DNA from 3 places in the Psychrobacillus sp. FSL K6-1464 genome. Region 3 is predicted to be linked to each of the others. Evidence: riboswitches for the same ligand, from Rfam matches in the RefSeq annotation. Region 3 holds a riboswitch; each other region holds the start of a gene.

Region 1 (8,381 bases), 1.6 Mb from region 3:
ATCGTGAACATGCACACAGTGATTAAAACAAACTTCACGGAAGGATTCATTCTATGCAAAAGACTTCTCACATTGCATCAGTCCTTTCGGTGGGAGTAAATGATGCTCCAGTAATAACTTTTCGTTCTCCCAAACGGCTAACGCAGGAAACTTCCCAGTTAAACTACCATCCTCCATCAATATAATAGAATCTGCTAGACAATAGGCGAACTCCATATCGTGCGTAACGATTAAAAATGTAGTGCCATCATGAGCACGCTCATCTATTAGTTGATATAGCTCTGATAATGCGGCAGCATCCTGACCTGAGGTAGGTTCATCCATTAAAATTACTTCTCTCCCATCACAAAGCATTGCGGCAATGGCTACCCTTCGTTTTTGACCATGACTAATAGAAAAAGGATGTGAAGCAGCAATGTCCATTAGTTTTAATCGCTGCAACATGTTATCCACACCATATCCACCGCCATATGCCACTTCATCTTGAACAGTCTTAGTAAGAAACAAAAACTCAGGTGATTGCGGAACATAGCCTAAGAACGTCGGTTCTACTAATCCATTTCTAGGAATCAAATGACATAAGGCCTTTAATAAAGTTGATTTACCACTACCGTTAGGTCCAGCAAGAATGGTAATTTCTCCGCGCTGTAAAGAAAATGAGGCGGGCTTCAAAAAAGTTTTTGTCTCTATTTCTGTTGCTTGAATGGAAATATCTGGTTTTATAGAAGTCATTCTTTTAGGAAGTATGGATGGTTCATCGCTTTCGCTCAAAGGAATGATCCTGTCAAAAAAATCTCCCCATAAGTCCAAGCGATGTTCAATTGCAACAATTGTCATTTGCCGATTTTGCTGTAGCTGATCCAACCATTCTATATATCTTTTAGCTGTATAAGGGTCCAAATGAGCGATTGGTTCGTCTAACAGCAAAATCTCGGGCTCCATAATAAGTGCACATGCAGTAGCGATTTGTTGCTTCTGCCCACCTGAAAGCTGTTGAATAATAGAATATCGAAAGTCAGTTAAATTTGTGAGAGCAAGTACCTCTCTTATTCGATTCTCCATCTCTTCACGTTTCACCTGCAAATTTTCTAGCGTAAAAGCAAGCTCCTCTTCCACTGTTTGCATACAAAATTGCGCATCTGGATCCTGAAAAACGGTAGCAATTCGATGATTTATTTCCCCGGCAATGAATGTCCGACTATCCTTCCCAAATAGCTCAATATTGCCCGTTAAAATACCATCGCAATTATCGGGATATAATCGATTGCACAAGTAAAGTAGTGTCGTTTTTCCACAGCCGCTAGGACCAGTTAACACAACCCTGGAACCTTTTTGTACTGCAAATGAAAAGTCAGTCAAAGTCCATTTTTCCTCATCTGGATATCGAAAGCTGACCTTCTCAAACGAAATGACGTCATGCACGAGCATCACCTTTTTTCGGTCGTGAAATAGCGTATCCTCGAAGAGAGCCTGTTGCTAGTAAGCCATCGGCAACCGCTTTACCTCCAACACCAGCAAGGAGAGCTCCACTCAATATGCGAATGCCAAGCATCAGCGCAACATAACCAGTACTGAATACCGTAAAGCCACCTAACAAATACCCGTAGGCAAAACTAAATACCGAAGATCCCACACCCGCTAGGATTAGAATCCAAATATCAAAGCGTTTGTATCTAGTTGCAGCAAATACTGCTTCTGCCCCTAAGCCCTGAATAACACCTGATAGAATTAGTCGGGGTCCAACGGCATTTCCTAACAACACCTCAATGGCAGCGGCGATTGTTTCTGAAATAACTGCAGCACCTGGCTTTCGAATAATATACATACTAATAATAGACACGATAAACCAAATCCCAAAAATCCATTCATATGCAATCGGACCTATAAATCCAGCCCAAATATTACCGACATGCAAGAACAATAAATACACAATGCCAAATACAACGGCAAGTAAAGACATTAACACGATTTCTTTTAGCTTCCATGATTTCAGCATGTTAACGACCTCCATGAGAGGGGCTGTTAATACTCATAGAAACGGTCATAACCAAATGCTTATGCTCATCTGAGCGGGCATTCGTGAATGCTTCTTCATAAAACGCAAACACATCATGAATATCTCCATGAATACCACTCGCATAATGCATGGAATCATTAAACACACCTTGTGCTTTAGCACGATCCACTTCACGGTAAATAATGTCCATATAACTCGGGTTATTCATCGGGTATAGAGCAAATTGAGAAGATACATATTGTTTTGTTATATCTGTGTTGGCAATTATATCGCCTTTGTCTAGATAGACATCTCCTGCAGAATCACCGGGGCAACCAGCGGAAAAAGTACCGGACAGTGCAATATGTTCTCCTGTTTTAGCAGCATGCAATGTAATTGCTTTTGCCACATTAAATACATGTACTTGTTTGCCACGAATAACCGTCGACACATCATCTGTGTGCATCCACACATTCGTCGCATCCGTCTCCTTCAAAGCACCTTTAATCACTTTGATAAAATCATTTGTCATCGGATGTAACGAAAAACGAAATCCGATAATTGGGCTCAATCCACACTCCATTTAAAAAACCTCCCTGTATTTTTTCATAAAAAAAGACCACATCCGTGAAGATGCAGCCACTTATCCAATACAAAAATATTAGGGAAGTCACCGCACTTCCTCACGCAGGTATTATCCTGATCGAGTTTTAAGGGATCGGAGCAAAATGCTCGCATCTCAGCCAAAGTGGGCACCCCTAGTGCGCAAAACGGTATGTAGTTTTTAATATGCCCAAAGTATAACGTAGCTATTTGAAGTTGTAAATATGTTTGCAAAATTTCCTACTTTCGTCCATGCTTTATCTAACCCGATTGTTTGAGGGCTGGGTGAATCATAATGGATATTTGGAGAAACACCGGAATGTTGGGGATAATCACCCGAAAGCACCAGAGAAACACAAGAATCCATAACTCGAGGGAGGATAAAGTTTTGAAGAAAATATACATAACTCGTAAACTACCCGAAGAAATCATTGAGCCTTTAAGAAAAAAGTTTGATGTACAAATGTGGCATAGCGAAACTATTGGAATGACAAATGAAGAAATAATAACAAATGCTAAAGACGCGTACGCTCTATGGACGATGTTATCCGATAATATCGATCGTACACTAATTGAAAGCCTTCCAAATTTAAAAGTAATTAGTAATTTTGCAGTGGGCTATAACAATATAGACATAGAGGCAGCAAAAGACCGTAGTATTGTCGTAACAAATACTCCGGGAGTATTAACAGAGACAACAGCAGACTTAGCATTTGCTTTACTATTAGCAACTGCTCGAAGAATAACAGAAGTAGAACAAGAAATTCGTTCGGGTAACTGGGATTCCTGGTCACCAATGCAATATACAGGAATGGACGTTTTCGGTGCAACACTCGGTATTGTAGGAATGGGACGTATAGGGGAAGCGGTTGCTAGACGTGCGAAAGGCTTTGATATGAATGTGTTATATCATAATCGCTCTAGAAAACTAGATGCAGAAGAAACGTACGGCTTTACTTACGCGGAATTAGACGAATTACTTAAGCAATCTGATTTTGTCATTCTATTAACTCCACTTACACCTGAAACAAAGGGACTTATAGGGGAACGTGAACTTAATATGATGAAAGAAACTGCAGCAATTATTAATGTCGCACGAGGTGGCATAGTAGATGAACAAGCTCTTTATGAAGCACTGGCGTCGAAAAAGATATGGGCTGCAGGACTAGATGTATTTGAGCAAGAGCCTGTACCGGTGGATCATCCTCTACTAACTTTACCTAATGTAACGGTGTCTCCCCATATCGGTAGTGCCAGTATCCGCACTCGCCAAGCGATGATGCAAATGAATGCAAAAGATATAGAAGCAGTTTTAGAAAATAGAGAACCTCAAAATAGAATTCTCTAATACTTAAGTAGTGGTCCTCATATGCAGGGCCACTCTTTTTGTTACTTGAAATGATGATCGACATCAGTAAGTGCAAATGATAAACTATAATGAAAACGATTATCATTATCAGTAGTGATATTCATATAAAAGGGAGTCAGTTGCATGCTAGATAAAATGCAAATGTTTATCGTTCTAGCTGAATGTCGTTCATTTACAGAGACGGCTCGTAGAATGTTTTGTTCTCAACCAACAATTAGTCATCAAATTCAACAGCTAGAAGAAAAATATAAGACCATATTAATTCAACGTAAAAATAGACAAATTGAATTAACAGAGCAAGGGGAAGTTTTTTTACAATATGCTAGGAAAATATTATTACTAGATAAGCAAATGGAACAAGAATTGCACCAAGTAAATTCTCCACTTTCCGTACACATAAGTCATTACATAGCTGAAAAATATTTTGCGACTATTTTACCTCTCCATATAGATGAATTTGAACAGCAATCATTCTCCATTAAAAGCAATTGTTATGAAAGCCTTAAGGAAAAGTTACTTCTTGAGAAAACAAATTTTGCAATTATGCCAATCTATGAGAATGACTCAGAATTTCAACAAGCATATAAAGTGGACTTATTATTTGAAGAGGAATTATTTTTAATAATGCATTGCAGTCATCCGCTGGCAGGAAGAAAAGTGATTTACGCACGAGATTTAAAAAACCAAACTCTCTTACTACCAGAAAACTTGTATTTGCAACAACTAATCAAAGATAAAATCGATCAAAAGAATGCACAAGTCCAATATATGCAGATGACGAATTTTGAAATTATAAAACAAGCTGTCTTGTCTAGTATGGGTATTTCTTTTTTGCCCTTAAAAATAATAGAGCCTCTTTTAGGTCAGAACAAGATTATGGCGAAGTCGATTCATGGACTTTGTATTAAACGTCAAAATGCAATTGTATCTAATCCACAAAAAATGCTAACCCAAAGAGAGTTAAATTTCTGCAAATACGTCAAAAATCAATTTATACATATGGAAAGCCTTTGAGTGCCAATAGAATGAACTAACCCAAGCTTCTTATAGCTTGGGTTTTTCTATATTTTCAAATCTAGTTTGCAACTATTAATAAAATGAATAATACTATTTATTTATTTTATTGATAGCGCTTACTTCCATGGAGCTAGGTGAAAAGTCGATATGTGAATTATAAATGATATTGAGAATCATTATCGTTGGTGTTAAAGTACGAAGGCAGGAATAAAAAATCAATTATTTAATAAAAAGGAGAAAGCATAGTGTATAAAGGGATTAAAAAATTATGGGGCTTACCGCTTATACTATTAGTGTTTTTAGTAGCAGGTTGTTCATCGAATGAAGCTAAAGGACAAGCTGATGAAACAAATTTAGAAGGTGAAGGAGCAGTAACGGAACAAGTAGCAGAGTTAAAAGTGGGGATTCCATCAGATGTTGGTCCATTAAATATATATACCGGAAACGTCGACTGGTTAACTGATTTAGTATATGACAAATTATTTTCACCATCGCCATATGTAGATGAACCGATTCCATGGTTAGCAGAGTCTGCAGAGCAACTTGATGATACAACTTGGATTGTAAAGGTACGTGATGGTATAAAGTGGCATGACGGGGAAGACTTTACGGCAGAAGATGTCAAATTTACATATGAATACTTCCGCGATGGTTCAGCCAACCGCCATACACATCATGTTAGCGAAGTACCGAAAATTGATGAAATTGAAGTTGAAGAGGATGGAAAAACGGTTCGTTTTGAGTGCGCCTATGCTTGTCCATCACTAGCGAGTATTACCTTTGCCGATTTGCCGATTTTACCAGAGCACATTTGGAAAGATGTTGAAAATCCACGTCAATATAATAAGTTAGCTGTAGGAACAGGTCCTTTTGTTTTAAAAGAATATGAAGCAGACCAGTATTACAAATTTAAAGCGAATAATGAATACTTCATGGGTGAACCAACAGTTGCTTCCATAAATATGCCGATTATAAAGGATGCAACAGCTATGTTTAACGCATTACGTGCAGGTGAGATTGATGCATCTACGCGTACAGTACCAGCTGAATTACAAGATTCATTTAAAAATACCGAGGCGATGAAGTTAGCAAAAGTATCTCCATTATCTATTGTCCAATTCGGTTTAAATTATGAACGAAAGCCATTTAATACAGAAGAGGTACGCCGAGCGGTATCTCTAGCGATAGATCGTCAAAGCATTGTTGATACTGTGTTATTAGGTCAAGGACGTGCTGGTTTAACTGGATATCCTCACCCGGATTCTCCGTGGACAAATCCAGATTTATCGACACCATATGATATAGCGAAAGCAACAGAAATTCTAGACTCACTTGGCTACAAAGATACAAATAATGATGGTTTTCGTGAAACACCAGAAGGTGAAACGTTACGGATGAATACAATTGTTTCTGCAAGTGAACCTGTTTATGTGCGTGTAGCTGAAATGCTGAAGGAGCAATTAAAAAATATAGGGTTACAGTTTGAAGTAGAAGCAATGGATGCTACGACTTATGCAGCTGCCAATTCAGAGGATAATTTTGATACATATGTTAGTTTAATAGGTCCGCATGGTGTAGCAGATCCAGATCAATTCATTATGTCTCATCGTGCATCATATCTATGGACGAAAGATATAGCCTATCCTGCTATGGATACATTGATTGAAGATTGGATGGCGGCATCCACAATTGAAGATCGTAAAGCAATTTCATTTAATATGCAGGAGTTATACAATAACCAACCTACTGCGATTGCCCTTTATTATCCGGAGGAAGTTTTCGCTTATAACGCTACGGTGTATGACCAATATGTAGAGTCTTTAGGTTACGGGATTGTGCACAAATATTCATTCTTACCAGAAGAAACGCGTCAAGCTGTTTCGGCAACAGCTCCAAAATTTGTGGAATAAGGAGAGTTGTAAGAAATGAATAGGACTCTATCGTCAATTGGAAAAAAGCTAATTCAATATGGACTGGTGTTCCTCGTAGCATTGACGATTAATTTCGCTTTGCCCCGATTAGCCCCAGGTGATCCGCTGTTATATTTTTTCGGCGATACGATAAATGAACTAACAGAAGTACAAAAGCAGCAGGCTCTTGAATCGATAGGTCTCGATGGGTCTTTATGGGAACAGTATATTGTATATTTACAAGGGATTGTGACATTTGATTTTGGGGTGTCAATTAAATATGCAGAGCCTGTGATGACAATAATAGGCGATAGATTGCCATGGACATTGTTATTAGTGGGGCCAGCTATGTTATTAAGTGCTGTAATTGGCGTTATATTGGGCGCTTATTCTGCTTGGAATCGTGGGAAAGGTCGTGATGTCTCACTATTAATAGGAATGCTGACCTTACAAGCTGTTCCAGGTTTTTGGGTAGGACTATTATTTTTAGCTGTTTTAGCGGTTCAATTAGGTTGGTTTCCTACATACGGGGCTTTTTCAATGATGCAAGATGGAACAACTTGGGGGTATATAAAGGACGTTGCAGTGCATGCGATCCTGCCGCTTACTACGATCACATTAGCAACAGTAGGATCGAACTATTTGCTAACACGTTCTTCAATGCTTGAATCTCTTGGGCAAGATTATATCACGATGGCAGAGGCAAAAGGTGTACATAAAAAAGGGTTAATTTTTAATCATGCATTACGCAATGCTTTGCTACCCATTTATACGCATTTTACGATGACATTAGGCACTTTAGTGGGTGGAGCAGTGGTAGTGGAATCTGTCTTTTCTTATCCAGGAATTGGTCGATTGTTATATGAAAGTGTTATTGCAAGAGACTTTCCAATGATGCAAGGCATATTTTTAATTATTACACTTGGTGTGATTGGAGCAAACTTATTTGCTGATTTAACGTATCCACTTATTGATCCTCGTGCACGTACGCTTAAAAAGACAAAGGGAGCGGATATGAATCATGCGTAAATCAACAAAAGTCATCGGTACTGTAGGATTCATTTTATTTATTGGTGTTGTACTCTTTGCTGTACTTGGACCTTTTATCATCCCATATGACGCATATAAGCAATCTGGCCCTTCCTTTCTGGCTCCTAATAGTGACCACTTTCTTGGAACGAATGATATGGGACAGGATATTTTAGCGGAGCTTGCGGAGGGGGCACGAACTTCATTAACGATTGGAATTTTGACAGCTCTATTTGCCACACTCATTGGAGGTAGTGTTGGTATTCTAGCGGGTTATATCGGAGGTTGGTTTGAGGTAATTGTGATGCGTGTTATTGATGTCGTATTAACACTGCCATTTCTACCTCTGATGATTGTTATTGCCGTATATATGGGACCAGGAATATTTACACAAGTATTTGTTATTACTTTAGTTATGTGGGCTGGAAAGGCAAGGCAAATTCGCGCACAAACTTTA
Region 2 (8,381 bases), 1.1 Mb from region 3:
ATTTATCAGTTTCTTCATAAATCTATCTTATCTCCTCACGTTTTATGAATTCGGTGGATTTGGTATGACAAAATCACTTTGGGGTGTTATCTTCTTAACCATTGCGACAGCGATAGCTCTTCACTTCCGCTATCATTATTTTGATCGTCTTATGTCAGTTGTGTTTATCTGGACTTTCGTCGGGGTAGCAATCCAACACAACTTTAGTCAACTGCTCCTGACCTCAGCTTCTCTTTTCCTAAGCTGCGTCTTGGTCGTTGGGATAATTTTCCTTAAGAAAGGTTCCAGAACCCCTTAAGGTTTGGACAGACATTTTACAATATTAGAGGCTGTTTGTGGTAGTTGTCACAAACAGCCTCTCTTTTTTCGTTAAACATATTTATCTGTCTGTCTCCTACAACTTCAAGAAATAGTTAATGTATTTTTAAATAACTAGATCTAAATTTTTTCTAAGCGAGGAGGCTGAGGCAACGCCCATGGAAACCGCCCATCAGCCGAAAAATTACTATGAGCACTGACTTCGTAGTAGGTCATACTCATAAATTAAAAAACGCCTTCGAAAGAGTAAACTCTTGAAGGCGTTTTGTTTTAATCTAATTTAGTTAATAAAATTGGTGCACCTTTTGTGACAACAATTGTATGCTCAATCTGTGCTACTAAGGATTTATCAGGAGTGATAAATGTCCAACCATCACCTGATTCAACAATATGCTCTGCCTTCGCAGAAATAAATGGCTCAACTGCTAAAACCATTCCTTCTTTTAATATTGTTGGATCCCATGCATCATAATAATTCAATACATGTTGAGGAGCTTCATGAAGTGATTTCCCAATACCATGTCCAGTTAGGTTCATAATAACATGCAAGCCATTATCTTTGGCTTCTCTAGCTACTGCTTTACCAATTTGGTTCAATCGTGAACCTGCTTTAACTTTTAGCATTGCACGCTCAAATGCACTCTCAGCTACAGCACACAACTTCTCTTTCTCTTCATATCCTTCGCCTACGACAAAAGAAATTCCTGTGTCTGCAAAATAACCATCAAGTGATCCTGAAACGTCTATATTCACGATATCACCATCTTTTATAACACGAGCGCCTGGCATTCCATGAGCTACTTCCTCATTAACACTAATACAAGTATATCCCGGAAAATCGTATTCTCCCATTGGTCCAGAAATCGCGCCATGCTCTTTAAATAGCTTTCCGCCGATTTCATCTAACTCTTTCGTAGTCACACCAGGTTTAGTAGCAGCCTTCATTACATCTCGAATTTCTGCAACAATACGCCCTATTTTTTTTAATGCTACTAACTCTTCGTCAGTTTGTACAATCATCTTAACAAGATCCCTTCTTCACTAAATGTATTCTAATCATACCATATTTAGTGAAGATTCGGCAGTGTGAGGCGCGGAGCTTTAACAAATAATATGGAACAAATGAAAGCTGCTACTAAAAATACAGGAATCATATAAGTAGAATTATAGATCAACGAATACAAAATAACATTTTGCTCACCAGCAAATTCACCAAAGAATAGAATACCTGAAGTTACGTGTGCTAAATAACGAAGAAAAGCTGCGATGAACGTTCCCAAGACAACTGCTCTAACCATTTTCATTTTATCCTTTTGTTCAAATGCATGTAAAAACGCAGGTCTCAGAAAACCAGCAAAACCAGCTACCATAAATGCGATGAAATAATCTATTGCTACTTGTGCTATCACTATTTCAAATGATAAGGGAGCTGCGTAAAAACGGCCTGTAACGACTTGTAATACACCTATTAAAAATCCAGTTGTTAAACCTGCTACAATACCACGACGAAAAGCCATTAAAATAACAGGTACTAAAACGAATGTAACTGATCCACCTTGCGGCATTCCAAAGCCGATCATATCTAAAACATATCCTAAAGCTGCAAAAATAGCGATTTCCATTAATATTAATACTCGATTATTCTTCATGACAATCCCCTTTTTTTGACCACAAAAAAAACGACCCCCGGGATAGACCCAGACATCGCGCGATTGTCAGTTTCCATCCACATCCCTACGCAAGTATTAACTTACAGGTTCGAAGGGTACTATCTCAGCCGTATCAACGGCGCCCCTTGTGGTTTGAATTATTTAGTTCGAGTTCATTGTAGCTGAATAGATAAAGTATTGCAACCTTCTTTTGTTCTTTTGTTATACTTGTAAAAACTATACGCGTAAGGGGATGTTTACATGATTACATTATTAAAAGATTTAATACGTATCAAAAGTGACACATTGGAAGGCGCAAATAATGCTTTGTTATTTTGTGAGAATTGGCTAGAGGAACGAGGTATTACTACTACGATCTTAAAGCATGAGGAAAAACTGATGCTTGTGGCAGTAATAGGAGACGGTGATAAATGTATGATTTGGAATGGTCACGTAGATGTTGTTCCAGGAGAAACTTCACAATTTCAGCCTTATATTGAGGGAGATTATTTATATGGTCGTGGAACAGCTGATATGAAAGCGGGAGTTGCAGCGATGATGCAAGCCTTTTATGAGCTATCTAAACAACCTGAAAATCTTGCTCAAAAAATCCAACTACATATCGTAACCGATGAGGAAACAGACGGAGAGACATCCAAATTTTTGGTCGATCAAGGATATATCGGTGACTTTGTTATATGCGGAGAACCTACCCATCTACAAATTGGCTTACAGGCAAAAGGAATTATCCAGTTTGATGTAATACTTAAGGGCAAATCTAGTCATGGCAGTCGTCCTTGGGAAGGAATAAATGCAATTGAACAAGCGTTTCTTTTTGACCAACAGCTTCGCAAACTTTCTTTTTTAACAGCAAGCAATGAGTTCTATGATTATCCTTCCTTAAACTTGGCAAAAATACAAGCAGGAGAACGATATAACGTAGTGCCCGATGAGTGCATAGTAAGTTATGATCTTCGTTACGTACCCGGACAAGATATGCATAGTATTCTTTTAGACCTCCAAACGTTGACGGAAGAATTTCCCAATAGTGAAATACAAGTGCACACTACCGCTCCTGCAGTAACAACTGAAGCTATTAACCCATATATCGAACGTATTGCTCAGGTCACTTCACAGTTTATAGGAAAACCTGCTGTGTTATTTGGGCAGCATGGAGCAGCTGATGCTCGCTTTTATGCAGAAACTGGAGCAGGCGCTATTGAGTTTGGACCAAGTGGTGGGGATTGGCATGGTGAAAAAGAATATGTATCTATTTCCTCTACGGAAACTTATAAAAACATCTTAGTCTCCTTAGGTAAAAGTGAGAAAAATATCATAATTTCGTAGGATATATTAGAAAGAATAGAGGTGATATAAACTGGATAATCCAAGAATTTTATCAGCACTTTCCTATTTTAGTGTTTTGTTTGCCCCCTTTTTATTGCCCATCATCGTTTATTTTGTCTCACAGGATTCTGAGGTTAAATATCATGCAAAAAAATCCTTAATCTCTCATATCATACCTGTTGTTTTATTAGTAATTTTGTTCATTAGTATCTTTTCAAGTTTTATGCCTTTTACAACTGGATATAATGAACAGCCTACCCTTTGGATGGCAGTGGGACCTTTAATACTAATCGGTATATATATGCTTGTGTATGTTATAGTAATGGTTTGGAATATTGTTCAAGGCATTAAAGTATTAAGATAACGTTTATTTATAGGCTCTTAAGGGTACATAATTATTAATAACGAAAGCCAAGGAGCGATTATGATGAAAGTAAAAAACTTAGTTAAAACAGCAATTAAATTTGCACCAATTGTTTATCCCATTATCCGCAAAGTGTTAAAATCTAAAAAAACTACTCGCTAAAAAACTGTCCTCCTAAATAAGGGGACAGTTTTTTTAGTATAGGAGGTGCTTTTGCGCAGCACTCATCAGTAAACTTGCAACTTTCTACCCCTATTTAAGCAACTTCCCCCAAGCGTCAATACAGCTAAGCATTTGGAAAGGTAAGCAACATGCTATATTAGTGGCTTCAATTCTGTTAATGAGTAGTAGTTGTCCATTCCCTCTGCCTTAGCTACAGGAGATTTTCCTTCTTCTTTACTAGCATTCAGAATTTGTTCAAACGATAGTGGATTCGGTGCTGGCAACTCACTTTGGGTCACAAATATTCCCTTGTTGTACTGTGAAAAAAATGCATTTGCCATAATACGATAACCTTCCATCGTTGGATGGACATCTGCAGGATTTGGTAATAATGTCGTTGCATTAACTCCAAATGTCTCTTCTACTGACACATAAGTTGCTCCATTTGCCTCTGATTGTTTTTTTAATATAAGCTGCAAACGGTCTAACTCTTTTTTAATACCACTCTTTTGCGACTCTCTGACATGAGGATAAGCAAAATAATAACCCATGACATAAATTTTTGCTTTTGGTGTTAGTACTTGCACTTCTTTAATAATCTGCGCTATATTTTTTCGCGTATTATTTAAAGCAAAATCAGCTGAAATTTGTTGATATGCTACAGAACCACTCGTTGAATTCACTTGTACCATTTGTAGCAAATCATTTGCTCCTGCGGATATCGTAACTAACGTAGCCTTCTTCAGCAACTCTTTCGCTTCATCTGTCTGAATACTCTCAAGAACATCTGCTGTTGTATATCCTGGAAATGCTAATGCTTTTGAATAGAAAGCCAGCTGTCCTGTTGTAGTTAGTTTCTGAGCGATTAAGTCTGTATAACCAGTATCGATGGCACGATTTGGTGTTTGACCGGCTGCCAAAGAATCGCCAAGTGCTATATAGACTTCAGTTCCCTTTGCATCTACTGTGATAGAGCCAAATGAGATAAACAGAATGATTAAAGTACCAAGCATTTTTTTCAAACTACTCACTCCTTAAAAAGCCCATGCTCCTTTTTTGAATATAGGCTCCATTGATCCATCTGCTAATTCTCCCATAATATCCATGTCGCCACTACCAATCATAAAGTCTTCATGCACAATGGAGGTGTTAATACCCATAGCTTCTAATTCACTATGAGTTAAGCCACGAGCACCTTCCACACAGGTAGGGTATGCTTCTCCAATTGCAAAATGGTTGGAGGCATTTTCATCAAATAAGGTGTTAAAGAATAATACATTCGAAGCGGAAATAGGTGATTCATGTGGCACTAAAGCAATCTCGCCTAAATACTTTGCTCCCTCATCTGTTCCAATTAACTCTTGCAATAGTTTCTCACCAGTTGCAGCTTTAATAGAAGTAATCTTCCCATTTTCAAAAGTCAAAGTAAAATCATCTATTACATTTCCTTGATAAACAAATGGCTTTGTATTTTTCACGTAGCCATTTACACCTGTTTTAAGTGGTGCAGTATATACTTCTTCTGTTGGCATATTTGCTATAAATGGTGTGTTTTGACCATTTTTACTAGCTCCGGACATCCAAATATGTTCTTTTGGAAGTTCCACTTGAATATCTGTTCCTTCTGCTTTATAGTGTAGCTTTTTGAAATGCTTATTATTTAGTAGTGCCGCTCTACTTTCCAAGTTATCAATATGTTCTTTCCACTGTTGAACTGCTGTGCCTTCGCCGATGCGCACAACTTGGAATATTAACTCCCAAAGGGCTTGCATTTGTTCTTCAGGCTTCAGATCAGGGAAAACTTTGGCAGCCCATTTCTCTGAAGGCATTGCAACGATGGACCATGTAATTACATCATTCATCACAGCTTTTCGATAATTTTCTAACGCTTTCCCACTTGCCTTTTGAAAGCTTGAAATACGGTCAATCGAAACACCTTCTAGTAGATCTGGGTTATCCGCGTCAATCCATAATAATGCGCCTTTATTTTCGATTAACTCGTCGCGCTGCATAGCAGCCCACTTAGGAAATTCATGGAACGCTTCATCTGGAGCAAAATCATAAAATGCGCGTGCATTTACTTCATCTGTATAGTTGACATCTACTCTTTTTGCGCCAGCTTCATAAGCTTTTTTCACTATTAATCGTGTAAATTCAATTGTATCTGTCGTCGTATTTATAAGAAGTGGTTGGTTCGGCTGTATATTCAGGCCAACCTTCACTACTAATTCTGCATACTCTTCAAGCTTTTGTTGAAAATCCATCTTTATTTCCCCTTTTGACTAATAGTTTTAGATGTCCCCTCGATTAACTCTCCGCGATACCATACTTTTTGAATTGGCTTTTTAGGAAGCTCTTTTGTCCACTTTTTAAAAGTCTTTTCATCGGAATAAGTTAATAATGTCATTACCTCTCCATCAGCACCCGCACGACCTGTGCGTCCTGAACGATGTAAGTATTGTTCCACTGAATGTGGTACATCTACATGGATTACATGAGTAAGTCCAGATATATCTAATCCTCTTGCTGCCACATCTGTAGCAATTAGTAAACTTACTTTACCGCTTTTAAAATCATCTAATGCTTTCTTCCGTTCATCCTTTTTCATTTCAGAATGTAGGGATACAATCGGCGCATCTCTATAAGAAAGTTTTGCATCCTTCATTAATAGCTGATCTAAACTATTTACAAAAGCAAGGCCTCGCATACCTTTCAAGTAAGATATTCTACGCAGTAATTCAGTTTTATCACGAGGTTCTGTCTTCACGAAACTATGGATAACTTCCCCTTGCGAAGGAATATCTTCTGCTGCTACTTGAATACGCACAGGATTCTTCATCATACGTTCCGCAACTAGTTCTATTTCTTCTGTGATTGTTGCAGAAGTTACTATTAGTTGGCTTTCGACAGTTGCATCAACTAAACTTTTTACAGTTGTGCGATGTTCTCTGCTCAGAAGTTGGTCTCCTTCATCTAGGACAACGATGTTTATTTCATGCATTTTTAGTTTTTTCGTTTTTACTAGTTCTTGCAATCTACCAGGGGTTCCAACAACAATTGTCGGTTTCTTTTTAAGTACATCAATTTGTCTGTGAATATTTGCTCCACCAATTAATTGTGCAACTGAAATGTCTGTACCTTTCACCCATTCACGAAAAACCTCTACAATTTGCATTCCAAGTTCTTGAGAAGGAATGATTACCATTGCCTGAATATGTTTTTTGGTAGGGTCAACCATCTGCAAGATTGGAAGTACATAAGCAAGCGTTTTTCCCGTTCCTGTTGGAGATTCTGCAACAATATCAGAGCCATCCAGCATATGTGGGATTAATTGAGATTGTATAGGCATTGGTGATGCAAAATTTGCATCCTGCCATTTGTTTTGTAATGTTTCATTTAAGTTAGTTATAAAAGTCAAATTTGTTTCCACCTTATCCGTATTTAAGTCAAGTGTACCATATTTTTTATATCGACTATTATTTATAGATTATAGAGATTTAGATAAAAAAAAGTGCCTGTTAAAAAGGCACTTATTTACTTTCCTCTTCAGTTGTATATTCCTTCATTAATTCATAAAAATTCAACTCATATAATTGTCTTCCATCAATTTTATATACACCTTTATTTACAAATTCTTCAATAATTCCATCACGTTTTTGTTCTGTTTGTGATTCTTTTATCATCATCATGTTAATGTCTCCTTGCAAATTTTATTCCATTGTATTTTACCCATCCTAAGGTTTAATAAACTTGTCTTTTCATTCTTTTGAAAGCACCCGTAAATGATGGGAAAGCTTTACGAACAAAGTAATAGCATACATAGCCTAGAAATGTCCCAAGTGTATTCAGCCACAAATCATCCACGTCACTACTCCTACTTTGTGGAATCTGCATAATTTCAATAAATAAGGAGATACATAATCCCACAAATACAGGTAATATAAAAAGTTCCATCCTTTTAAATAGTAAAGGTAGAAGAAATCCAATTGGCATAAATAGAATGATATTACCAAGGAAGTTTATATAAAATGGTTGCCAAAAACCTAGGTATACAACTGACTTGTAGGTTTCTTCCACAACACGGAATAACTCCAAATTTACACCAGTAGTATAGGCAGGTACGTCCCCTACTTTAGGTATTATTGTTTGAGAAAAAAGACCAACAAGTACTGAGAAAAACACTAATATTCCAATCTCATGTAAAGTCTCTTTAAGCTTAAATCCTCTCTTCTTCCAACGAAATAGTCGCCAAATGACGATCAATGGAAAGGCAATCCCTATAAAAAATAACATATCATCTAAATAATTTATGATTACATACATCTACTCACCTTCAAATAACTCTTCTAAAAATTTTTCCCTATGATCTAAAAAATACTTTGTAATTTGATAATGCGCTGTCAGTTCATAATCGATTTCCTCAATTTGTCCTTCATCAAAACTTAGGATCGTCGCTTCAGGATATCCTAATAATATTGGAGAGTGTGTTGCAATGATAAACTGGCAATTCTGTTCTTTGATCAAATCATGCATGATACGTA
Region 3 (8,381 bases):
GCCAAGCCGAGCACCATTACTCGGGAAGACGTAGCACATACACTTATTGCAGCCTTAGAGAATAAACAAACATATCATCGTTCCTTTAATGTAGTAAACGGGGAACATTCAATTGTAACAGCATTGAATAATCTTAACTAAAATAGATAGCCTCTTGATATTTGAGAGGCTTTTTTTAACTTTTTCATCGATACCGACTTCTCTGGAAAGTGTAAAAGTATATTTCCTCCTGAGGACAAAACGACTTCAAATGATAATGTTGATTCGTTAATTGATAGAAACTCTTCATACAACCAGTCATCTATTTCACGATTGTAAATAGGTTTATCATTTTCATAATTCAAATGCTGAAATTGAAAGAAAGAGACATTGTTAAAACTCAATATCCAATCATCGTCACTTAAAACAGTGAAGTGTATGTTTGAGTGAAGGAGACTTTTATGTTCAATTTCTATTTTGATAAGTCTTTCTTATAGAACTAACGCCGCAGTATGAAAGCACTATTAGTAATTGATGTACAAAATGTAATTGTGGAATTTAAAGATTTTCAGCAAGAACTGAACAGTATTGAAAGTATTATTCAAGACTTTAAAGTAAATGAAGAACCTGTAATATTTATAAGAAATTTAGATGATGATGAAAAAAGCCCTTTCAATAAAAAATTACCAAGCTCAGAACTTCATCATTCTCTAAAGGAATATGCAGACATTGTAATTGAAAAGAAGACACCTAGTGCTTTCTTTCATACAGAACTTAGTGAAAAGTTAGAGCAACTGGGTGTAGAACATCTTTTTATAACAGGATTTAACACTGAGTTTTGTTGCCAGTTTACTGCAATAGCAGCCTATGACAGGGGCTATCAGGTCACTTTTATTGAAGATGCTACAGGTACTGTTAATGACGAAGCTACATATGAAATGAAAGGATAGGATATAAGGGATTTCGTAGGGACAGCTTTACATTGGTCTAAGGTTATTGAAGTATTGGATTTAGAGGAATATGTTGAAGCATATAAATCAAGCAGCGTTTAAATATTTGTTTACTTGAAGATTAAATTAAACAAATATAAATAAAATTTCACTACATCAGCTACTAGTAGCAATTTCCTTATTGCATTAACGGGTGCTTTAGTTGAAGATCATTGAGCTGCCTAGGCAGCTCTTTTTTCTATATCACCAGAAGAGGATGTTTAGTTAAAAAAGGGATATTTGAATTAATATAGAATAATTACTTATGAATAAAAAATGGAGCAATAAAGGGGCATTAAATTGGAAATAAGGTTTAATAACTTTTTTAGAGAAGAATTAACAATTAATGAAATTCAAGTAGCTATGGAAAATGAAGAGATAACTTCTAAAGAGTTAGTTATGTATTATCTTTACAGAATTGCAAAGTATGACCAAGATGGACCTAAAATAAATTCTATTCTTGAAATAAATCCTGACGCAATCTTCATTGCGGAAGCATTAGATTATGAAAGAAAAACAACTGGTGTTAGAGGTCCATTGCACGGTATTCCCGTTGTTCTGAAAGACAGTATTGAAACAAATGATTCAATGCATACCAGTGCAGGAACACTTGCATTAGAGAATCATATTAGTAGTCATGATGCATTCATTGTTGAAAAGCTCCGTAACTCAGGTGCAGTACTCTTAGGAAAGGCTAATATGACAGAACTAGCTAATGGGATGTCAAATACAATGTGGGCAGGCTATAGTTCCAGAGGTGGGCAAGTATTAAATCCATATGGCGATGCTAATCTTTTTGTTGGTGGATCCAGTTCAGGTTCAGCTGTGGCAGTTGCTGCAAATTTTACAGTATTAGCTGTTGGCACTGAAACAGATGCTTCTATTCTAAGTCCAGCGGTTACAAATGCTGTGGTAGGTATAAAACCTACGGTTGGATTGATAAGCCGAACAGGTATAATTCCTTTCACATATTCTCAAGATACGGCTGGTCCAATGGCAAGAACCGTTATGGACGCTTCTATTTTATTGGGAGCTTTAGTTGGTGTTGATAATCTTGATGCCGCTACCCATAAAAACATAGGAAGGCTTCAACGGGATTATTCAACTTTTTTGGATTCTACGGGCTTAAGGGGAGCGAAAATTGGTGTATTCAAAGGTGCTTCTAAAGCGTTTTATGGATCTGAAGAATATGATGCGGGATTATTTGAGGGTGCCATACAGACCTTAAATCAAGAAGGTGCTATGGTCACTGAAGATATCGAGATTCCTTCTTTTCATAGAGAGTGGAAAAGGGTGGTACTAGTATCAGAGTTGAAACATAGCCTAGAAAATTATCTTTCCAAACTCCCTTCGCATTTACCTGTACATTCTATAACCGATCTGATTCAGTTTAACAAGAGTAATGCAGATAGGGCATTGAAATACGGACAGAATAAGTTGGAGGAAATTGTGGGATTACCTAATACGTTAAGAAATCCTGAATATTTGAATGCAAAACTTGATGATTTATATTTTTCTCAGTCTGGGATTGATTTTGCTTTGAAAAAGTATGACCTTGATGCAATTCTTTTCCCTTCATATATAGGGTCGACAATCTTTGCTAAAGCTGGATATCCATCTATTGCTCTACCTGCTGGATACAAGGAAAGTGGAAGACCTTTTGGTATAACTTTTGCTGGTACTGCTTTTAGTGAAGGTATATTAATCAAACTTGCTTATGCCTTTGAACAAGCCACAAAACATCGGAAAAGACCCAAATTAATATGAAAAAGAAAGATGTACTTCATTCCTCATGAACAGTTAAATCAACCTAGAAAACAATTGATTCAAATATATCTAAAAATCCTTCTTCAACTAACGAGGTGCTTTAGCAAAATAAAACTAACGAGAAACAGTCTGATTTGTTATGCAACTAATGCAGAAAGTAATGTAAGGCGTCTTGGTAATAAATGGAGGTTACTAGGAGGACGAAAAATGTTTAAGTATGTGTTGCAATTTATCGTTGGAATCTTTACTTTAGTGGTATCAACATTTATAGCTTGGTATGAAGGAAGTACAATAACCAATAATTCTTTGGAATGGGGGTATTCAACACCATTTACTAAATTATTTAACATTGAGATTACGAATGGTCGTGATATTAATCAACTTGATTATTTTGTTTATGCAGCTAAATTTCACCCACTATTTCCCGCTATTATGATAGTTAGTGCATTCTATATTTTGAGTGTAGTTGGTTATCTTCTTATAAAAAGTAAGTCTAAATGGACTACAGGATTTTGGGGATTATTAAGTTGTATTATGTTATTACTTAGTGGTTTTATTTTTAATTCACCAACCATTGGCGGAAGGATTTTATTCTGGATTGCTTTAGTAAGTGGACTAATTAGTATAGCTGTTGCAATGTTCGTGGGCTTAAGAAATTTCAAGAACAAGGAGACCGTTGAATTATAACAATGTGAAGAGTTTCACTTAAACTAACGGGTGCTTTAGCTCAATAAGAAAAAAGCTTTACTCCTTGTTGAAGTAAAGCAACCGTATATTGAGTAATCCGTTTATTTAAGTTCTAATACGACTTTTTCCGTTTTACCATCCCAAGAAAATTCCGCCACAATAACTTCATCTTCCGCTACCCTTACTTCATGTTGAATGTTCCCTTCTTCGAGCCTGCCCTTTCCTTTAAAACTCGCATCCGTAACTTTTTGCTCGCTCTTAGCTATGCTAGTGGAAACTATGTAATCAAATGTTTCCGGAGGATCCCCTTCACCGATATAGTCAATAATGTAGCTGGCTGTTTGTGATTTCCCATCATCCACTGCTTTATATTTTACTAACCAATGGTCACTTTCTCCTTCAAAGTGCAACGTGCTAACACCAATTACAGCACAACCAGCGAGTAGCATGAACAAGAATCCCATCGCAATCTTCTTCACCATTTTCCACACCTCCGTTCATTTAAATTTATACTGAATATAAGTAATTACCTGCTGTAAATTCTTTATTGTAATCAAATATTCACCTACTTTGTATTGCCATCTTTAACACTTCTTTTACAAAATGGCTATTTACTTAAATACGTTTGAAAATAAAATGAGTTCCAATTTCAATAAAATTTACATTTAATAATTTATTTTTTCTTTTTGACTAGTCGAGATCCTCTCTACAATTCATTTTAAGTTATCCATTTATTATTAGTCTTTTTCTCCATTAGAATTATATAAAAAACCACCTAATAGAGGCCCAGGATATCAATAGAAAAATGCTCGATATAGCGAAGAAATACGAAATAAACTGTCTACTTTCTTGATTTTGCAGTTTTTTATAAGCTTTATAAGAAATTTCCCCCATAGCGCACCTTAAACCATTTTCATTTGGTTCTACACTAATTAGTAATCCTTCACTGTTTTCTAAATTTACCCTTGTAATTAGTGGTATCTCTTCTCTGAAACTTTTCATTGTAAAATCTGATATCCCAACATTTTTCTCATCAATAAAATCCAAACTTACTGGTTTATATATAGAGTTATTAATTATCTTATCGCTGATCAAAAAAGCTTGTTGTTCGATTATATTAGTTGAAATACACATAGTTTCACCTCATTATTATATTCAAATCATGTTCCAAAGGTACTTAAATACATAAAATAGAGAAAGCTTCATAAGTAATTTTATATATGCTATACAGATTCAAGCCCAGTTATTGTGAGAAAAATGGCTTGATTATTTTAGCGATGCCTTAACACCTAACAAACAAGACTTGACATAAAATTCTAAAAACTATACATTGAGAGTAACTTAAATATAATCACTAGGGGTGTTATTTAACTGAGATGAGTATTTACTCAAACCCTTTGAACCTGAACTAGTTAATACTAGCGGAGGAAAGTGTAGATTCTAATACATAATAGCAGGCTGATGATGCCTAATTTTTACTATGCAATTATTTGTATTTGCGCAACTTTCCTAAAGGAAGGTTGCGTTTTTTTATTATATCTATCACTTTATCATTTAAGTTTCAGCAAAACTAACAGCATGGGAGTGGTTATGATGAACAGAACAGTATTGGTAACGGGCAGTAGTAGAGGTTTGGGATCAGCTATTGTAAAAGAATTGGCACAACAAGGATTTAAAGTGGTTATTAACTACTATAAAAGTAAAGATGCCGCTGAAAAGCTTGTTTCTATACTAGGTAAAGATAATGCAATTGCAATTTGTGCAGATGTCACAAATCGGGCAGAAGTCGATGCCTTGGTAAAGAAAGCAACCGAATATTTTGGTCAATTAGATGTTGTAGTCAACAATGCATTGGTAGGTTTCAAATTTGATCCAAACAAACAGAAATCCTTTACAGAACTTACTTGGGAGGATTATCAAAAACAACTAGACGGCACTTTAAAAGCCGCATTTAATGTAGTCCAAAGCGTTATACCTCAATTTATTGAACGACGAAATGGAAGTATTATAAGCATTGGTACCAATTTGTATCAAAACCCTGTTGTTCCTTATCATGAATATACAACAGCAAAGGCTGGACTAATTGGTTTTACGCGAAATATCGCCGCTGAACTGGGACAATTCGGCATAAGAGCAAATGTAGTTTCAGGTGGATTATTAAAAACGACTGATGCCAGTTCTGTTACAACTCCTGAAGTATTCGATTTAATTGCTCAATCAACGCCTTTGAAGAAAGTAACTAGTCCCGAAGATGTAGCCAATATGGTCGCTTATTTATCTTCAGAAAATGCTGATGGTATTACAGGTCAGAATTTAACAGTAGATGGCGGTTTGACAATGAACTAGTAACTTAATTTACAATAGATAGTCTTACAAAAATAGACGATTTAAGCAGTCACTCATGACATAGGTAGAGGAGTAGCTAATGAAAGGAAATCAAAGAAAACAAATCCACTTAGGCGTATTGCTGTATGGATGTGGACATCATCAGGCTGCTTGGTTAATGCCTGATTCAAGCATTGAATGCATCGGGAACATTTCTTATTACCAATCCTTAGCACAGTTAGCTGAAACGGGTTGCTTTGATGCGGTGTTCTTTGCCGACAATCAATCATTCCCTGCCAACGACCCAAATGAAATGCCAGCATTTTGGTTAGATCCAGTGGTCAATTTAACTGCTATTTCTCAAGTGACAAATTATGTGGGATTAGTTTCAACAATCTCAAGTACCTTTTCGAATCCTTACACTGCTTCGCGACAACTGTTAAGCCTAGATCACATTACAAACGGACGTGTCGGGTGGAATCTCGTTACCTCAATGAGGGACGAGGAAGCATTAAATCATAGTATGCCGGAACTGCCTTCTCATGATAAACGGTATGAAAAGGCCGAAGAATTTGCTGCTTTAATGAATAAACTATTTCTATCATGGGACAGCAAGGAGATTCTATATAATCGAGCAGAAAAACAGTTAATCAATCCTGTTAATATACAACCTGTTGACCACAATGGGACCTATTTTAAAGTGATGGGCCCATCCACGACGCCAAAAAGCCCTCAAGGCAAACCAGTAGCCATGCAAGCAGGGGCATCTAAACAAGGGATTGCATTAGCTGTGAAATATGCAGATGCCGTCTATTCAGTGTCATGGAACTTAAACCAAGCGAAAAAGTACCGCAAGAAGTTGGATGAACAGGTTAAGCAATACGAAGACTGTAATCGACATATTAAAGTATTCCCAGGCTTAGTCACTTATGTAGGGCGTACTCATGAAGAAGCGCTTACCAAAAAATCAGCGTTAGATGAGAAATTACCTGTAGAAACGGCTTTAAAACAGTTGAGCTTCTTTCTCCAGCAAGATTGTTCTAAATGGGACATTGAACTAAAAGTACCTCCATTACCTCCGGCAGAAGAATTTATGGGTCCGGTTGGACGATACGAAACAATATTAGAAATTATTAAAGATACTCAACCTACAGTAAAAGAACTCTTAGGATACCTTAATGCAGGTGGCGGACATTTCACGCTGATTGGTACTCCTGAGAAAATTGTGGATCAGATGGTGGTTTGGATTGAGGCGGGTGTAGCAGACGGATTTAATCTTATGCCTCCTACATTGCCTGGTAGTTTAGAGGACTTTGTTGAACTCATTGTTCCTGAAATGCAAAAAAGGGATATTTTCAGAAAGCAATATGAGGGGCATACCCTCCGTGAGCATTTGGGGTTACCAATAGGAATTAGTTAAGTTGGTCCATGATCCACCAGGAATCACTATTTACGGCATCAAGATTGAGAAAGACAATCTTGGGATGTGGAAGGGGAAGTTGTTGATGAATGTATCTATACGTGAACAATCACCAATCGTACATTGTATGACAAACAAAGTCGTGGCGAATTTTCAAGCCAATGGATTGCTTGCTATTGGAGCATCACCGATTATGGGAGATGAAGAAAGAGAAGTGGAAGAACTAGTCACACTCTCCAATGTTCTCTCATTGAATATTGGCACTATAAATGAACGAACGTACAGCAGTATGCTAGTGGCTGGAAGAGTTGCAAATCAAATAGGAATCCCTGTAGTGCTTGACCCCGTCGGAGTGGGAGCTACTCGATATCGTCTTCAAGCGGTGGATAGACTTCTAGATGAAGTCAAAATAAATTTAATACGATGTAATACTGGTGAACTGGCGTCACTTATGAAAAAAGAATGGGCTTCCAAGGGAGTAGATTCAGGGAACGGACAACTTGATCGAAAAGAAGAGGCTATGGCTTTAGCTAGACAAAAAGAGTGCATAGTAGTTGTGACAGGAGAAGAAGACATTGTGACGGATGGAAGTTGTTTGAAGACAGTAAGAGCAGGGCACGTTCGAATGACAACAGTAACTGGAACAGGCTGCTTACTGAGTAGTATTTTAGGAGCTCACCTTGCCTTGACATCTAAAAACCATGTAGAACTTTTGAGTAGTGCTTTGTACGAATATGGAGCGTCAGGAGAAGAGGCTGCAGAGAAAACAGAATATTCCGGGGCATTTCAACAAGCTTTTCTTGATCGATTAAGTGCAAGAGGATGGAGATACGATGTCTGATTCAATGCCATGTGTTTTAACGATTGCAGGTTCTGACTCAGGTGGAGGAGCCGGGATACAAGCAGATATAAAATCTTTTCAAGAACGAGATGTATTTGGAACGAGTGTTATTACAGCAATCACTGCTCAAAACACTTGCGGGGTGCAAGGTGTCTATCCCGTAGAAGCAAAAGCTGTCCATCAACAGCTCCAATCTGTTGGAGAGGATTTCTTCATTTCAGCAGTTAAAACTGGGATGCTCTTTAACACAGATACAATCGTTCTTGTCGCGAATGCAATATCAGAGTACAGGTGGAAAAATATCGTCGTCGATCCCGTGATGGTTTCAACAAGTGGACATATCTTGTTAGAGGAGGAAGCGATTGATACCTTG

Evidence for each region. Region 3 has a riboswitch for thiamine pyrophosphate ahead of MKX39_RS09070 (3-oxoacyl-ACP reductase). Riboswitches for the same ligand answer to the same signal wherever they lie in the genome.
Region 1: it holds a riboswitch for thiamine pyrophosphate, as region 3 does, so the genes downstream of both, MKX39_RS01125 (YkoF family thiamine/hydroxymethylpyrimidine-binding protein) here and MKX39_RS09070 (3-oxoacyl-ACP reductase) in region 3, are expected to answer to the same signal.
Region 2: it holds a riboswitch for thiamine pyrophosphate, as region 3 does, so the genes downstream of both, thiT (energy-coupled thiamine transporter ThiT) here and MKX39_RS09070 (3-oxoacyl-ACP reductase) in region 3, are expected to answer to the same signal.

The regions. Positions count from the first base shown of each region.
Region 1 is NZ_JBBOOP010000001.1:212,764-221,144, forward strand. It holds gene MKX39_RS01110 (energy-coupling factor transporter transmembrane component T family protein) at 1-50, opposite strand, end outside; gene MKX39_RS01115 (ABC transporter ATP-binding protein) at 52-1,428, opposite strand; gene MKX39_RS01120 (ECF transporter S component) at 1,415-1,996, opposite strand; gene MKX39_RS01125 (YkoF family thiamine/hydroxymethylpyrimidine-binding protein) at 1,998-2,579, opposite strand; TPP riboswitch at 2,660-2,766, opposite strand; gene MKX39_RS01130 (2-hydroxyacid dehydrogenase) at 2,988-3,947, shown strand; gene MKX39_RS01135 (LysR family transcriptional regulator) at 4,092-4,982, shown strand; gene MKX39_RS01140 (ABC transporter substrate-binding protein) at 5,231-6,895, shown strand; gene MKX39_RS01145 (ABC transporter permease) at 6,911-7,924, shown strand; gene MKX39_RS01150 (dipeptide/oligopeptide/nickel ABC transporter permease/ATP-binding protein) at 7,917-8,381, shown strand, end outside.
Region 2 is NZ_JBBOOP010000001.1:2,910,720-2,919,100, forward strand. It holds gene MKX39_RS14820 (tryptophan-rich sensory protein) at 1-298, shown strand, start outside; gene map (type I methionyl aminopeptidase) at 589-1,338, opposite strand; gene thiT (energy-coupled thiamine transporter ThiT) at 1,386-1,967, opposite strand; TPP riboswitch at 2,033-2,124, opposite strand; gene MKX39_RS14835 (M20 family metallopeptidase) at 2,229-3,314, shown strand; gene MKX39_RS14840 (DUF4870 domain-containing protein) at 3,346-3,678, shown strand; gene MKX39_RS14845 (SGNH/GDSL hydrolase family protein) at 3,993-4,853, opposite strand; gene MKX39_RS14850 (aminopeptidase) at 4,875-6,104, opposite strand; gene MKX39_RS14855 (DEAD/DEAH box helicase) at 6,107-7,258, opposite strand; gene MKX39_RS14860 (Fur-regulated basic protein FbpA) at 7,371-7,529, opposite strand; gene MKX39_RS14865 (VanZ family protein) at 7,582-8,163, opposite strand; gene MKX39_RS14870 (AAA family ATPase) at 8,164-8,381, opposite strand, start outside.
Region 3 is NZ_JBBOOP010000001.1:1,841,609-1,849,989, reverse strand. It holds gene MKX39_RS09105 (SDR family oxidoreductase) at 1-141, shown strand, start outside; gene MKX39_RS09100 (hypothetical protein) at 138-383, opposite strand; gene MKX39_RS09095 (cysteine hydrolase family protein) at 492-929, shown strand; gene MKX39_RS09090 (amidase family protein) at 1,269-2,735, shown strand; gene MKX39_RS09085 (YjdJ family protein) at 2,943-3,422, shown strand; gene MKX39_RS09080 (hypothetical protein) at 3,524-3,904, opposite strand; gene MKX39_RS09075 (hypothetical protein) at 4,182-4,556, opposite strand; TPP riboswitch at 4,769-4,869, shown strand; gene MKX39_RS09070 (3-oxoacyl-ACP reductase) at 5,016-5,768, shown strand; gene MKX39_RS09065 (NtaA/DmoA family FMN-dependent monooxygenase) at 5,848-7,167, shown strand; gene thiM (hydroxyethylthiazole kinase) at 7,253-8,008, shown strand; gene thiD (bifunctional hydroxymethylpyrimidine kinase/phosphomethylpyrimidine kinase) at 8,001-8,381, shown strand, end outside.